DNA from 2 places in the Rugamonas sp. FW305-51 genome. Region 2 is predicted to be linked to the other one. Evidence: predicted binding sites of a transcription regulator. Region 2 holds the regulator's gene; the other holds the start of a gene.
The links. The regulator HrcA, encoded in region 2, represses chaperone genes, less so after heat shock. The targets are predictions, from matches to a motif close to TTAGCACTCNNNNNNNNNGAGTGCTAA.
Positions count from the first base shown of each region.

Region 1: rpoH (RNA polymerase sigma factor RpoH) is a predicted target of HrcA. The motif match lies at 6,542-6,568, and genes of this name have one in related genera.

Region 1 is NZ_JBYSZG010000005.1:1,571-9,372, reverse strand. It holds gene AC3WOS_RS05105 (TIGR00266 family protein) at 1-213, shown strand, start outside; gene AC3WOS_RS05100 (TerD family protein) at 251-832, shown strand; gene AC3WOS_RS05095 (HDOD domain-containing protein) at 931-1,761, shown strand; gene lepB (signal peptidase I) at 1,774-2,460, opposite strand; gene AC3WOS_RS05085 (ArsR/SmtB family transcription factor) at 2,545-3,240, opposite strand; gene AC3WOS_RS05080 (cytochrome P450) at 3,317-4,435, shown strand; gene AC3WOS_RS05075 (antibiotic biosynthesis monooxygenase family protein) at 4,432-4,812, shown strand; gene AC3WOS_RS05070 (hypothetical protein) at 4,832-5,281, opposite strand; gene rpoH (RNA polymerase sigma factor RpoH) at 5,473-6,366, opposite strand; gene ftsX (permease-like cell division protein FtsX) at 6,804-7,724, opposite strand; gene AC3WOS_RS05055 (cell division ATP-binding protein FtsE) at 7,721-7,802, opposite strand, start outside.
Region 2 is NZ_JBYSZG010000007.1:48,237-56,038, reverse strand. It holds gene AC3WOS_RS07385 (hypothetical protein) at 1-364, opposite strand, end outside; gene AC3WOS_RS07380 (metallophosphoesterase) at 568-1,977, opposite strand; gene AC3WOS_RS07375 (HAD family hydrolase) at 2,106-2,813, shown strand; gene hrcA (heat-inducible transcriptional repressor HrcA) at 2,891-3,907, shown strand; gene fur (ferric iron uptake transcriptional regulator) at 3,995-4,423, opposite strand; gene AC3WOS_RS07360 (outer membrane protein assembly factor BamE) at 4,502-5,071, shown strand; gene dapB (4-hydroxy-tetrahydrodipicolinate reductase) at 5,124-5,933, shown strand; gene AC3WOS_RS07350 (MotA/TolQ/ExbB proton channel family protein) at 5,953-6,639, shown strand; gene AC3WOS_RS07345 (ExbD/TolR family protein) at 6,688-7,113, shown strand; gene AC3WOS_RS07340 (barstar family protein) at 7,113-7,439, shown strand; gene map (type I methionyl aminopeptidase) at 7,563-7,802, opposite strand, start outside.

The DNA.
Region 1 (7,802 bases), on a different contig from region 2:
ATCGACAACGCCCACGTGGTGTGCTGGGACAGTGCGCTGCATTACGAGATGTCCGTCACCACCGGCGGCGGTGGCGGCTTCCTGGGCAATCTGATCAACAGCCAGACCAGCGGCGAAGGCATGGTGCTGCGCTTTTCCGGCCAGGGCAAGGTGCTGGTCTGCTCGCGCAACCGCGACGCCTTCCTCAGCTGGACCCAGCGCCGCCCGCAGTAAGGCCTTAGCTTAGCAAATCACTCGAAAGGAAACCGCAATGTCAGTCAATCTGCAAAAGGGCCAGAAGATCTCTCTGGACAAGGAAGCGGGCGCCGCCCTGGGCCGCGTCGTCATGGGCCTGGGCTGGGACGCCGTCAAGCGCAAGGGCTTGTTCGGCTTCGGCGCGCGCAGCGAGCCGGTCGACCTGGACGCCTCGTGCGTGATGTTCGACGAGGCCAACCGCCCGCTGGACGTGATCTGGTTCCGCCAGCTGCGCAGCCGCGACGGCAGCATCGTCCACACGGGCGATAACCGCACCGGGGCCGGCGACGGCGACGATGAACAGATCAACGTCGACCTGCATGCCGTGCCGGCCGCCGTGCGCAGCCTCGTCTTCACCGTCAACAGCTTCACGGGCCAGAGCTTCGCCCAGGTGGAGAACGCCTACTGCCGCCTGCTCGACGCGGCCAGCGGCAGCGAGGTGGCCCGCTTCAACCTGTCCGTGCAGGGCCCGCACACGGCCCAGATCATGGCCAGGGTGTACCGCCACCAGGGCGAATGGAAGATGCACGCCATCGGCGAAAACGCCAGCGGCCGCACCTTCGACGACCTGCTGCCGCTGATCGCGCCCCACCTGTAGCGGGGGCGCGGGCCGCATCCGTGGCGGCCGGGATACAGGGCGCTGCGGGCGGCATGGCGGGGCATTGCGGTTATCGCGGCCCTGCGTATAATGTTTCCATGGAAAAACTAAAAGACTTCGCCCAGATAGTGTCGCAGGCCGAACGCGGCGAGCTGGTTTTTCCCACCAGCGTGAACGCCGCGCTGCAGCTGCAGCTGGCGCTGGCCGATCCCGACTGCGTCACGGACGACGTGGTGCGCCGCGTGCTGGCCGAGCCGCAGCTGGCCGCGCGCACGGTGGCGTTGTCCAATTCGGCCGTGTTCAACCGCCGCGGTCCGCTGGTGACGGGCGTGCGGGCCGCCGTGCTGCGGGTGGGCTACCGCAACCTGTACACGATGGCGGCGGCCATGGTGGTGCGCCAGTTCGGCAACCGCATCCGCGACCGCCTGCTGCGGGCCCAGGCCGAACAGCTGTGGCGCCACACGGCCCACGTGGCGGCGCTGGCCCACGTACTGGCCCGCCACGTGACGGGCGTCGATCCCGACACGGCCCTGTTTGCCGGCATCGTGCACGAGGCGGGCGGCTTCTACCTGCTGTCGCGCGCCGACGAAATGCCCGGCCTGCTGGACGACCCGGCCGAGTGGATGGGGGCGGCCCAGGAAATCATCACCCGCGAAATGATGCGCAAGCTGGCCATACCGGAACCGGTGGCGCTGGCCATCGTGGCCTTGCGCGGCGCCACGCTGTCGCCGCCGCCGGCCGGCCTGCTCGACACGCTGCTGCTGGCCAAGCGGCTCTCGCCCGTGGCGACGCCGCTGGCCTGGCCCACCGGCCCGGACGACGCCGACGGCGCGCTGGAGCAGTATGTGCGCGACAACCCGGAGCTCGAGCGCATCCTGCATTTGTCGGCGGCCGACGCCGGATCGATGAGCGCCGCGCTGCTGGTGTGAGCCGCCCGATCCTCAGCGCGGGCCGTACAAATCCATGCCGAAGCGCTCCGTGCGCGGATGCCAGTTGCCCGTGATGTCGGCCGAGGCCAGCACGCGCTCGGCGCGGCCGATCAGCAGCGCCCGCGGCACCAGGCCGATGTAGCGCGAGTCGGCGCTGTTGTCGCGGTTATCGCCCAGCATCATGTACTGCCCGGGCGGCACCGTGACGGGGGCGAAGTTGCGCCGCGCATTGACCTGCGGCAGCAGCTGTATGGCGTGCGGCGCGAGCGTGCCGGCGGCCATGGTCTCGCGCAGCTGCACCGTCTGCAGCGTGCCGGCCGCGCCCACCGTCTCGCTGCCCTGGCCCAGCAAGGCGTAGCTGGCCGGCTGGCCGTTGATGATCAGCTGCTCGTCGCGCATTTCGACCCGGTCGCCCGGCAGCGCGATCACGCGCTTGATCAGGCGCTTGCCGTCCTGGGGCGAACTGAAGGTGACGATGTCGCCCCGCTGCGGCTCGCCCGTGTGGCCCAGCACGACGTCCGTCAGCGGCAGCTTGACGTTGTAGGCCAGCCGGTTCACCAGCACCAGGTCGCCCTCCAGCAGGTTGGGATGCATGGAGGCGGACGGGATGGGGTTCCAGTCCGCCACGGCCGTGCGGAAGATGCCGAACAGCGTGAGGAACAACAAAAAACCTTTGTTGGCGCGTATCCAGCCTTGCATGACGTCTCCCTTTGGATCATTGAAGTGTGGCCAGTATCGTCAGGGAATCTTAATTGGACCTTAGCGGCGGAACTTGGCGGCCACTCAGCCTGCGGCATCTGCGCCGAACGCGGCCAGCAGCTGGCGCTCGCCCCTGGCCGGCACGTGCAGCGCGCGGCTGTCGAGGTCCTGTTCGGCCCAGCCCCGTTGCAATGCCAGCCGCAGCATGGCCGCGCCCAGCGCGCCGCCGATGTGGGGCTTGCGTTCGCTCCAGTCCAGGCAGGGACAGGCGAAACGGCGGCGCAGCTTGCGCACGGCCGCCAGGTCGACGCCGGCGCGCGCCATGCCGGCCTCGCCGGCCACGCTGAGGCCATAGCCGTCGGCGGCGGGCGTCAGCCAGCCTTGCGCGGCCAGCCGGTCGTGCAGGGCCACGGCCACCGTGCCGGCCATGTGGTCGTAGCAGGTGCGGGCGCGCCGCAGCCGGTCCGGCGTGTTCGGTTCGAAGGCGGGACGGGGCAGGCCGGCCACCACCAGCAGCGCCTCCAGCGCGGTGGCCACGTCGGCGCCGGCCAGGCGGAAGTAGCGGTGCTTGCCCTGCGCGACCACGTCCACCAGCCGGGCCTCGCGCAGCCGCGCCAGGTGGGCGCTGGCGGTGGACGGGCTGACCCCGGCCACCACCGACAGTTCGGTGCTGGTGCGGGCGTGGCCGTCGAGCAGGCAGCACAGCATGCGGGCCCGCGCCGGTTCGGCGATGGCGCCGGCGATGCCAGGCAGGGAGTAATCGGCGTGTTGCGCATCCATAGTGTGGCCGTGAGCGAAGTGTGGGAGAAGGACGTCGAGCATACTGCAGCCCATCTCCACTCGCAACGGAAAATCCATGCAACCGACCGATCCCGTCCAGGCGGCCACCCACGCCGACCCTTATCCCTACTACGCGGCGCTGGCGGCCCGTCCCGGCCTGGCGTACGACGCCCGGCTCAAGCTGTGGGTGGCAGCCGATGCGGCCACCGTACGCGCCGTGCTGACCCATCCCGACTGCTGCGTGCGGCCGCAGGCCGAGCCGGTGCCGGCCGCCATCGCCGGCGCGGCGGCCGGCCACATTTTCGGCGCGCTGGTGCGCATGAACGACGGCGTCCGCCACCACCAGCCCAAGCTGGCGCTGCAACGCGCGCTGGGCCGCGTCGACCTCGCGCAGGCCCATGCCCGCGCGCACGTGCTGGGCCGCCAGTTGTGGCGCGCCGACGGCCTGACGGACTGGATGCTGGCCGTCCCCGTTTCCACCGTGGCTAGCCTGATCGGCTTCGACGACGCGGCGCTGGCGCCGCTGGCCGCGTGGATGGCGGACTTCGTCGCCTGCCTGTCGCCACTCAGCAGCGAGGAGCAGATAGGGCGCGCCCACGGCGCGGCGCTGGCGCTGCTGGACAGTTTCACGGCCCTGCTGCGGCAGGGCGACGCGCGGCCGGACAGCCTGCTGGCGCAGGTGCGGGCCGAGGCGGCGGCGGTGGGCTGGGACGACGCGCAGGCGCTGCTGGCCAACCTGGTCGGGCTGCTGTCGCAAACCTACGAAGCCACGGCCGGCCTGCTGGGCAACAGCGTGCTGGCGCTGCTGCGCCAGCCGGCGGACGCACGCTGCGCCGCGGCCGACGCGGCCGCGCTGGTGCAGCTTGTCAGCCGGCGCGATCCGCCGGTGCAGAACACGCGCCGCTTCGTGGCGCGCGCCTGCACCATCGGCGGCGTGCGGCTGGAGGCGGGGCAGGCCATCCTGCTGCTGCTGGCCGCCGCCAGCCGCGATCCGGCGGGGGAAGGCCACGCCTTCGGTTTCGGCTACGGCCCCCATGCCTGTCCCGGTCACGCGCTGGCCTGTGCCATTGCCGCCGGCGCGCTGGCGGCGCTGCTGGAGCAGCCCTTGCCGGCCCGGTTGGCATGGCGCTACCGGCCTTCCGTCAATGCCCGCATTCCCGTTTTCTTCCACCCCCAGGCGCAGGAGGCGGCATGATCGCCGTGATTTTCGAAGTGTGGCCGTGCGCCGCCCGCAAGCAGGAGTACCTCGATATCGCCGCCTCGCTGCGGCCGTTGCTGGACCAGGTGGATGGCTTCATTTCGATCGAGCGCTTCCAGAGCCTGGTCGATCCGTCCAAGCTGCTGTCGCTGTCGTTCTTCCGCGATGAGGAGGCGATTGCCCAGTGGCGCCGGCTGGAAGCGCACCGCGCGGCCCAGTCGGCCGGACGTGCCGCCATTTTTGACGACTACCGCCTGCGCATCGCGGCCGTGGTGCGCGACTACGGCTTGCATGAACGTCAGCAGGTGCCGGCGGACAGCCGCCAGTGCCATGGGCGCCAGGATGACGGTGGAAACGGGATTGGTGCGGGCTGACGCGCATGAAGTCTGGTGTTCAGGGCGAGGCGGAACGGCGCACCTGCACGCTGACCCGATAGTCGGGCGCCGCTTCCTTCATGTGGGGCACGCTGTCCGGTTCCACCCCGAGCAGGGTGAAGGTCAGCCCGTTCTGGCTCACGCTCTTGCTGGCGCCGGGCATGTCGGCCGCCAGCACGAAGCCGGCGCTGGCGCCACCCTTGGTGAGCGTGAAGCTGTAGCTGATGTAGCCGGCCCATACACATACGGCGCCCACCCGGCAGCGGCTGTCGTTGACGCGCTCCAGGCGCAGCACGGCCCCCGGCGCTACGGTGGCGCTCTGGCCCTGGGTCAGCACGACGGTGATAGTGGCCGGTGCGGGCGGCGGCGGCGGGGTGTCGCTGGCGCGCGCGCCGCAGCCGGCCAGGCCGGCAAGGCCAGGCAGCAGGAGAAGACAGGTCCACAGTTGGCGCAACAACTTGCTGTTCATGCGTTTCCTTTCGGTCAGGATAGCAACGAGACTAACAAAAGCTGCCCGGTGGCGGCGCACGCACGGCGCGCCGCGAAAAAAACGGCGGGACGGATATGGTACACGCAGCCGGCGCAGCGCCATAAAAAATGCCGCCCGGCGCGTGCGCGGGGCGGCATGGTGCGGGTGGCGCCGGCGGCGGCCGGCTGGCCTCAGACGTAGGCCGCCAGCGCGCCCTTCATCTTCTTGAGCGCGGCCGCTTCGATCTGGCGGATGCGCTCGGCCGAGACGCCGAATTCGTCGGCCAGCGTGTGCAGCGTGGCGCCGGAACCGTCGTCGTTGGCCAGCCAGCGCGCTTCGACGATGCGGCGCGAACGGGGATCGAGCTTGCCCAGCGCCGTCTCCAGCCCTTCGGACTGCAGGCGCGTTACCTGTTCGGCCTCCAGCACCCTGGTCGGCTCGCTCTGCTCGGACGACAGGTAGGCGATGGGGGCGAACTTGTCGTCCTCGTCGTCGGTGGGCGACTCGAGCGCGATGTCGCGCCCGCTCAACCGCGTTTCCATCTCGATCACTTCCTCGCGCTTGACGTCGAGCATCTTGGCCAGGCCGTCGATCTGGGACGGCGTCATGGCGTCCAGCCCCTGCTTGTGGCTGCGCAGGTTGAAGAACAGCTTGCGCTGGGCCTTGGTGGTGGCCACCTTGACCAGACGCCAGTTCTTCAGGATGTACTCATGCATCTCGGCCTTGATCCAGTGCATGGCATACGACACCAGGCGCACGCCCTGGTCGGGGTCGAAGCGCTTGACCGCCTTCATCAGGCCGATATTGCCTTCCTGGATCAGGTCGGCGTGCGGCAAGCCGTAGCCCAGGTAGCCGCGGGCGATCGACACCACCAGGCGCAGGTGCGACAGCACCAGCTCCTGGGCGGCGGCCAGGTCGTTCTTTTCCTTCAGGCGGCGCGCCAGCGAGACTTCGTCGTCGTGCGACAGCATCGGCAGGCGATTGACGGCCGAGATATAGGCGTCCAGGTTGCCCAGGTTGCCAGTGAAGCCGAGGCCCAGAGCACGGTTGTTGGCCGGGACCAACGCGTTCGGTGCGGACATCATAGTCATTTCTTTCCTCGCTAGCTGATATTGCTAAGTGTCAATGTGCCATGCAGCCGGGTCGTCTACACCTGATGTTACGGTTTGTTACCCGCTGCGATCTTGCTTGGGGAAACCGGTCATTCTGTCCCAAAAAAAGTTGCTATTGAGAATATCCGGCCCCGCGATGTTTCATATATTAGCACTCTCCATCGATGAGTGCCAATCGCCATCCCAAATCGCCTTGATAGTAAAAATACTATCAACTTGCAAGGTTCCATGGCCTTTGTAAAAACAAGTGCCGGCGCGGGCCGGCGGCAGATCCGTGCACCACATTCACAGTGGCAATACCCCGCGCCTGATGATGGGATCAGGATGCGGGGGCGAGCTTAAGCAGGACTTAATTGTAGGCCGCGGCGGGCAGAAATACCGTGCGTGAACGCACGGTTGGGGCTTGCCGCTCAGTTCAGGCGGGACAGGTGGCGTTGCACGGACAGCACGGCGCCCACCAGGCCCAGGCCGGCCGACAGGGCCAAGAGGCCGGCCATGGCCAGCGGCGGCAATGGCGTCAGCTGGAATTCGGACGCGTACAGACGGGCGAATTCGGCGATGGCCGTGTTGAGCGGGCGTAAGGCCAGCGCCACGGCGCCCAGGGCCACGGCGCCCGCGCACAGGCCCAGCAGGGCGCCCGTGTAATAGAAGGGGCGGTGGATGAAGGTGTCGGTGGCGCCGATCAGCTTGGAGACGATGATCTCGTCGCGCTGCGTCATCACCTGCAGCCGGATGGTGTTGAACACCACGGCCACCACCACCGTGCCCAGCGTGGCGGCCAGCAGCAGCAGGGCCAGCCGCAGCACGTTGATCAGGGCCGCCAGCCGCTTGACCCAGGCCGAATCGACTTGCACCGTGTCGACCCCGGGCAGGGCGCGGATCTGGTCGGCCAGCGCATCGACGTTGCCGCCGGACTGGGCGTTGCGGAAGGCGTCCAGCTTGAGCACATAGCTGTCGGGCAGGGGGTTCTCGCCCAAGGTGCCCAGCACGTCCGACAGGCCGCTCTTGGTCTTCAGGCTGTCGAGCGCCTTTTCGCGCGGGGTGAAGATGATCCTGGCCTGCTTGTCGGCTACCAGCTGGCGTAGCGTGCCGGCCATCGCTTCCCCTTCCGGCCGCGCCAGGTCCTGCTTGAGGAACACGCTGATCTCGGGATCGACCGACAGTTGCTCGGACATGGGGCGCACGTTGTCGAGCAGGGTCACGCCCGCGAACGGCAGCGCCAGCGCGATGGCCACCACCACGATGTTGAACAGGAAGCTGCCCGGCGCCCGGCGCAGGTGCACCAGCGCCGCCGCCAGCGCGAAGCCGTGTTGCCGTAACCAGTTGCTCATGCTTGCGCTCCCGCGTCGTGCTGGCCGTCGATGCGGCCGTTGTGGAGGTGGATCACACGGGCGGCCGCGTCCAGCATC
Region 2 (7,802 bases):
GCACCCTGCCGCCCAGCGAGTAGGTGGTAGTGTGGCAGGTGACGATGGCCTGGCGCACGGTGTACACGTTGGCCTTGCCTTTGCCGTACTGGACCACGGGGTCGCAGGTGGCTTCCTTCGGGTCGGGCTGGTGGGTGATCTGGATGTCGAACGAGGCGTCGCTTGCAATCAGGTCGGGGAAGGTGAAGCTGGTCAGGGTGGCATCCAGCGTAGCGGTCGAGCTGCCATTCGACAACACCAGGCCCTGCTTGGTCAGGCCGACAATGCTGCCGCCCAGTTGCATGCTGCCGGAACCGCCGCCGCAGCCGGCCAGGGTGGCGCCGCACAATACGGCCAGGCCGGCGCGCAGGTACAAACTTTTCATAAACACACTCTCCAAATCGAATAGGGCAGGGGCGGCATGCCTGGGCAGCGCGCAGGAAGGGCAACCGCGGCCCTGTCAGGGCGTCGCCGCGGCGCAAGGCGCCGGCGGGCAACACAGTGCGCATAGTACACGCGCGGGCCATATTTTAGTGCATTTGGTAACAGCGGCGGCCAAACCCTTGTAACAGCCTGTGTCCGCCGCCGCTAGCGCACCCGCGTGTGCTCGCACACGGAGCGCTTGCCTTGCACCTGGCAGGTATTGCGCACGGCGCCCTGCAGGTCATGCACCTGGACCAGCCACCGGTCCGGTCCGCGCCGTTCCATGGTCATGAAGCCGAAGCCGTCGATCCAGGCGCTGAGCTGTTCGATGACGGCGCCCGGCACCGGGCTGGTGCCCGGCGGCAGCGGATCGGGGATGGGTACGATGTCTTCCGCCGTGCCGGAAAAACCGGAGATGAACTGGCTGGGGTGGGCGCTGCTAAAGCTGACCTGCTGCCACAGGTGGACATGGCCCGACAGCATCAAGTCCACATTGTCGGGCAGCAGCAGCGGGTTGATGGCGCCGAAGCTCTGCACCAGGCCGGCGTCGCCCAGCAGCAGGCGGCGCTTGCCCTCGTCCTTCAGGTCGGCGCCGATGCCCAGCAGCGGGTGGTGGTCGATGCCGATGTTGTGGCGGGCCCGCTGCGCCAGCGCGGCCAGCTTGATGTAGTTGTCGCGGTAATGGGCCAGGCCCGCGTCGCCGGGCTGGAAGCCGCGCCATGTGGTGTTGGCCGTATCGAACACGAGCAGCTGGCTGTCCGCGTCCAGCGGCACGGCGTAGGGATCGCTGTAGTCGCCCAGGTCGTCGTCGGCCGCCCTGTCGCAGTCGCGTCCGGCCAGCAGGGGCCGGGGATCGAGGAAGCGCCACCAGCCCTGGCCGGCCCGGGCGCAGCTTTCATGGTTGCCGCGCGTGACCACCCACGGCGCGGCCCGCAGCAGGGCGGCGCCGGGATGGAACAGGTCGGCCTGCCAGGCATCCCAGCCGTAGCCCCAGGGGCTGCCGGCGCAGCCGTCAATGCCGGGAGGGCAAGCGTTTTCCCGGTAGTGGTAGTCGCCCACGTGGATCACGAGGTCGGGATGCCAGGCGGCGGCCAGCGCGGCCGCGGTGGCGAACGGGTACTGGGCCGCATCGTTGCAGGCCTGGAAACTGTCATCCTTTTTCAGCAGGCGGCAACCCGTGTCGCCCAGCACGACGATGCGCTGCGGATCGGCATGGGGAACGGGCAATGGTTGCCCCAGCACGCTGGCGCTGGACAGCCCGGCCGGCAGTGCCGCCTCGCAGGTACGCACGTCGAACACGGACGGCTTGGACAGCTCCGGCGGCGACACGGTGGGACGCTGAGCGATGGTGGCCGGCGCGGCGCGCAAGGTCATGGGCCGGGCCGCGCCGTCGAGCACAATGGCGGGGCAGGCGGGCGCCTGGGTCAGCACGCGCGCCACGGCCGCGCCATCCTCGCCCAGCACGACGAAGGACGTGAACGGTGTCCCGTCGCCGGACGGCGGCACGGCGGCGCAGGCGGCCAGCAGCAGGGGAACGGCCAACGCGGCCAAGCGGCGGGGGATGGTGAACGACACGGCGACTCCTGATTGATGAAGCGTGAATTTACCATGCCGATACTGGCAAGGGCAGAGCAAGAGCGCCGCGCCAGCACCTGACGCAATTGATGCGACAATAATGCTATCGCCACTGTCCCCGTCCCGTCATGCCCCTGATCCGCCCGCAAGCCCTGCTGTTCGACCTGGACGACACCCTGTGGCCGATCGCCCCCGTCATTGCCCAGGCCGAGCTGAGCTGGCACGCCTGGCTGGCCGAGCACGCGCCCCGCGTGGCCAGCCAGTTCACCATCGCCGCGCTGCGCGAGCGCCGCATGGCCCTGCTGGCGCAGCGTCCCGAGCTGATCGTCGACCTGGCCCGGCTGCGCCGCGTGGGGCTGGAGGAAGCGTTCGCGCTGGCCGGCGAGGATGCGCGCCACATCGACGGCGCCATCCGCCACTTCCTCGACGCCCGCAACGCCGTCACACCCTACGACGATGTGCTGCCGGCCCTGGCGCGGCTGCGCACGCGGCTACGGCTGGGCACCATCACCAACGGCAACGCCGACCTGGAAGCGATCGGCCTGGCCCACCATTTCGAGGCCACGCTGGCCGCGCCCCAGTTCGGCCGCGCCAAGCCGGATCCCGCCATCTTCCTGGCCGGCTGCGCCGCGCTGGGCGTGGCGCCCGAGGCGGCCGTCTACGTGGGCGACGACCTCAGGCTGGACGTGGCCGGCGCCCAGCAGGCCGGGCTGCGGGCCGTCTGGCTCAACCGCAGCGGCAGCGACGCCCACCTGGAACTGGGCATCACGCCGGACGCCATTTGCGCCACGCTCGACGAATTGGAGGACTGGCTGCATCAACTGGCCGCAGAATGATGGCCCAACCCTGCCGCGAGCGTGCATAATAAGCAGGTGACCCAGTTAGTGGCCGGCCCGCGCCGGCATAGAGAAATATGCAACTCGATACCCGCGCCCAAACCCTGCTCAAAGCCCTGATCGAGCGTTACATCGCCGACGGCCAGCCGGTCGGCTCGCGTGCGCTGTCCAAGATTTCCGGCCTCGACCTGTCGCCGGCCACCATCCGCAACATCATGGCCGATCTGGAAGAGCTCGGCTATGTGGCCAGTCCCCACACTTCGGCCGGGCGCGTGCCCACGCCGCGCGGCTACCGCATCTTCGTCGACACCCTGCTGACGGTGCAGCATCTGGACGAGCACGCCGTGGAAGCACGCATGAGCCTGCAGGCGCCCCAGCCCCAGAAAATGATTTCCAACGCGGCCCAGATGCTGTCGTCGCTGTCGCAATTCGCCGGCGTCGTGCTCAGCCCGCGGCGCGAGTCCGTGTTCCAGCAGATCGAATTTCTGCGCCTGTCGGAAAAGCGCATCCTGCTGGTGATCGTCGGCCCCACGGGCGACGTGCAGAACCGGCTGCTGCTGACGGACGCGGACTACACGCCGGCCCAGCTGATCCAGTCGGCCAACTACATCAACCAGAACTATGGCGGGCTGGCGTTCGACGAAGTGCACCACCGGCTGCAGGGCGAGCTGCGCCAGTTGCGTGACGACATGGGCCGGCTGATGCAGGCGGCCGTGGAAGCGGGCAGCGAAGCGATGGCCGACAGCTCGGACGACATGGTCATCGCCGGCGAGCGCAACTTGCTGTCGGTGAGCGACCTGTCCTCGAACATGACGTCGCTGCGCCAGATGTTCGACATGTTCGAGCAGAAGACGGGATTGATGCAGCTGCTTGACGTATCGAGCAAGGCCAGCGGGGTGCAGATCTACATCGGCGGCGAATCGAACCTGGTGCCGATGGACGAGATGAGCGTGGTGACGGCGCCTTACATGGCCAACGGCAAGATCGTCGGCACGCTGGGCGTGATCGGTCCCACGCGGATGGCCTATGAGCGCGTGATCCCCATCGTGGACATCACGGCCAAGCTGCTGTCGAACGCGCTCAGCCACCACTAAAGCAAAACGGGGACGGACTCCGGTTTTAGAAAACCTGGGACGGACTCCGGTTTTGGGAAAACCGGAGTCCGTCCCAGGTTTTTTTTGTCAGTGCTTGTGCGGGCAGGCCGTCTTGACGCAGTTGCCGTAGATGGCCAGCGCGTGCTCGGCGATCTTGAAGCCGCGCTCCTGGGCGATCGTCTGCTGGCGCTGCTCGATTTCAGCGTCGAAGAACTCTTCCACCCGGCCGCAGTCCAAACACACAAGGTGGTCGTGGTGGGAACCTTCATTGAGTTCGAAAATGGCCTTGCCCGTCTCGAAATGGTTGCGATTCAGTAATCCAGCCTGCTCGAACTGGGTCAGCACGCGGTAGACGGTGGCCAAGCCCACATCCATGTTGTCAGCCAGCAAGATTTTGTAGACGTCTTCTGCCGTCAGGTGACGCACGGGGCTGCTCTGAAAAATATCCAGGATCTTAAGGCGGGGCAGGGTCGCTTTCAGGCCGCTGGCCTTGAGGTCGGTAGGATTGTTACTCATGTTTGTTACTCGAATGTGGTTCATGTGCTTTATGATATAGCGTTTTGGCACTTCTGCTCAATCCAATTGAGGACACTTATGCGCGTCACCCAGGCTTTACCGCAGTCTTTGTTGCACCGAATTTCACGCCGCGCACCGCTGCTGGCCGCTGCCGCTTGCGTCGCGCTGGCCGCTGCCGGCTGCGCCAGCCGTACCCCGCTGGGCGAAAAGCTGAGCGAAGCCAAGCAGGAAAGCGCCCCCGTGTCGGCCGACGGCGCCCAGACGACGACCATCACCCAATTCCAGAAGTTCATGTGGTTCTTCTCGCCCTATCGTCCTGATATTCAGCAAGGCAACTTTGTTTCTGAGGAAATGTTGGCGCAACTGAAAATCGGCATGACGCGCGACCAGGTGCGTTTCATCTTCGGCACCTCGCTGGCGTCCGACATCTTCCACGCCGACCGCTGGGATTATCCATTCCGCTTGGCCAAGGGCAATGGCGAAATCACCACCAGCCGCGTGACCGTGTTCTTCAAGGACGGCAAGGTCGACCACTACGAAGGCGGCCATCTGCCCACCGAAAAAGAATACATCGCCCGCATCGCCGGCCCGGCGCCCGTCGTGAACAAGGACGCGCCCGTAGAAGCGAGCCCGGCAGCCAAACAGTAACGAACAGTAAAGCGCAGTAATCGACCCCGTTTTCACCGACAGAGCACACAGCATGAAACCATTGAATATCGCCATCGCCGGCGCCGGCGGCCGCATGGGCCACATCCTGATCGAAGCCATCCTGCAAGCACCGGACGCCCGCCTGGCCGGCGCGCTGGACCGGGCCGGCGGGCCCGGCATCGGGGCCGACGCGGCCGCCTTCCTGGGCCAGCACAGCGGCGTGCTGGTGGAGTCCGACCTGGCCAAGGGCCTGGCCGGCGCCGATTTCCTGATCGACTTCACCCGCCCGGAAGGCACGCTGGCCCACCTGGCCTATTGCGCCGAGCACGGCATCAAGATGATCATCGGCACCACCGGCTTCGATGAAGCGGGCAAGGCCGCCATCGCCGCCGCCGCCCAGAAGACGGCCATCGTGTTCGCCCCCAACATGAGCGTGGGCGTGAACGTCACGCTCAAGCTGCTGCAGCAGGCCGCCAAGGCGCTGGCCGTGGGCTACGACATCGAAGTGATCGAAGCGCACCACCGCCACAAGGTGGACGCGCCGTCCGGCACGGCCCTCAAGATGGGCGAAGTGATCGCCGAGGCCCTGGGCCGCGACCTGAAGGATTGCGCCGTCTACGCGCGTGAAGGCGTGACGGGCGAGCGCGATCCGTCCTCCATCGGTTTTGCCACCATCCGCGGCGGCGACATCGTGGGCGACCACACCGTGCTGTTCGCCGGCACGGGCGAGCGCATCGAGATCAGCCACAAATCCAGCAGCCGCGTCACCTATGCCCACGGCGCCCTGCGCGCGGCCAGCTTCCTGGCCGACAAGGCGACCGGTCTGTACGACATGAACGACGTGCTGTCGCTCAACGACTGACCGGGGAACCGCCGCGCCGATGACGCCCAACCTCGACCATACCTTCAGCCTGGCGCGTTACTGGGAGCAGGGCGACGCCGTCAGCCACGCCGTGGCTTATTTGCTGCTGGCCATGTCGCTGGCAAGCTGGTTCTGCATTCTGGCCAAGGGTTACGCGGCCTGGCGCATCCGCCGCAGCGCGCCGGCCGTGCCGGCGTTCTGGGACGCGCCCACCATGCACGACGGCGTGGCCGCCCTGACCCAGGCCGATCCCGAGCAAGTGTTCGCGCCGCTGGCGCAGCTGGGCGCGGCCCAGCTGAAAGTGGCGGGCCGGCCTTCATTGGGCGGCGAGATGGGCCATGCGGAACAGGTCACGCGCGTGCTGCGCGCGGCCGTCCAGCGCGCCACGGCCAGGCTGGAAGCGGGCTTGACGCTGCTGGCCTCGATCGGTTCCACCGCGCCCTTCGTGGGCTTGCTGGGCACCGTGTGGGGCATTTACCATGCGCTGGCGGCCGTCTCCACGGCCGGCACGGTGCAGATCGACAAGGTGGCCGGCCCCGTTGGCGAGGCGCTGGTCATGACGGCCATCGGCCTCACGGTTGCCATTCCCGCCGTACTGGCCTATAACGGCTTTAACCGGGTCAACCGCCTCACGCTGGCCGAGCTGGACGCCTTCGCCTTCGACCTGCATGCCTATCTGACCACGGGCGAGCGGGCCCGCACGTAAAACCGGGGCCGGCCCGTCCGGCCCTATTGAACCACGCCAGGAGTAGCGATGGCCTTTGGCTCATTCAACCACCACCGCCAGCAAGGCCCGATGGCCGACATCAACGTCACGCCCATGGTGGACGTGATGCTGGTGCTGCTGGTGATTTTCATCATCAGCGCGCCCATGTTCACGCACGCCGTCAAGCTCGACTTGCCGCGGGCCCAGGCCCAGGCCAATCCGCAGCAGCCGGCCAGCGTGTCGCTGGCGATCGACGCCAAAGGCCAGGTCTACTGGAACGACGAGGCCGTGGCGCCGACGGCGCTGGCGGCCCGCTTGGCCGAGGCCAGCAAGCTGGACCCGCAGCCGGAGTTGCAGCTGCGGGCCGACAAGAACACCCGCTACGAAGTGGTGGCCCAGGTGATGGCCGCCGCCCAGACGGCCGGCCTGGGCAAGCTGGGTTTCGTCACCGAACCTCCGAAAGAGAAAAAATAATGGCTACCGCAGAAATCAATGGCGCCGCGATCGTCGACTTCACCAGCTTCCACCGCGAATGCCAGGCCGCGCTGGGCTTCCCCGACAGCTACACCCACACCATGGACGGCTGGGTCGACTGCCTGAGCTACCTGCGCGACGAGGATGGCATGACGCGCTTTCGCCTGAAGCCGAACGAAATGCTGGAACTGGTCATCAAGGACGCCGCCACCATGGGCGCCCAGGTGCCCGACATCATGGAAGAAATCACCTACTGCGTGGCCGGCATCAACGAGCGCTACGAGGACTACGGCGAGAAGCCGGCGCTCAAGCTGGTGCTGCGCTAGGCGCGGCACGCGCAATACCCGCAATACACGCAACACCGGCGGCATGCGCTGGCGGCGCTCGTCGCACATAGCGCACATGGCGCGCATGCCGCGTGCGAGGCGCATGGCGCGCCCGCAGCCAGCTTATCCCGCCTGCCCGGCCAGTTCGGCCGGCGCCAGCGTCAGCACCTCATAGCCGCTGGCCGTCACCACCACCATGTGTTCCCACTGGGCCGACAGCGAGCCGTCGCGCGTTTCCACGGTCCAGCCGTCGTCCAGCTCCACGGTCGCGGCGCGGCCGGCGTTGACCATCGGCTCGATGGTAAACAGCATGCCCGGCTTGAGTACCATGCCGGTGGCCGGCTTGCCGTAGTGGCGCACTTC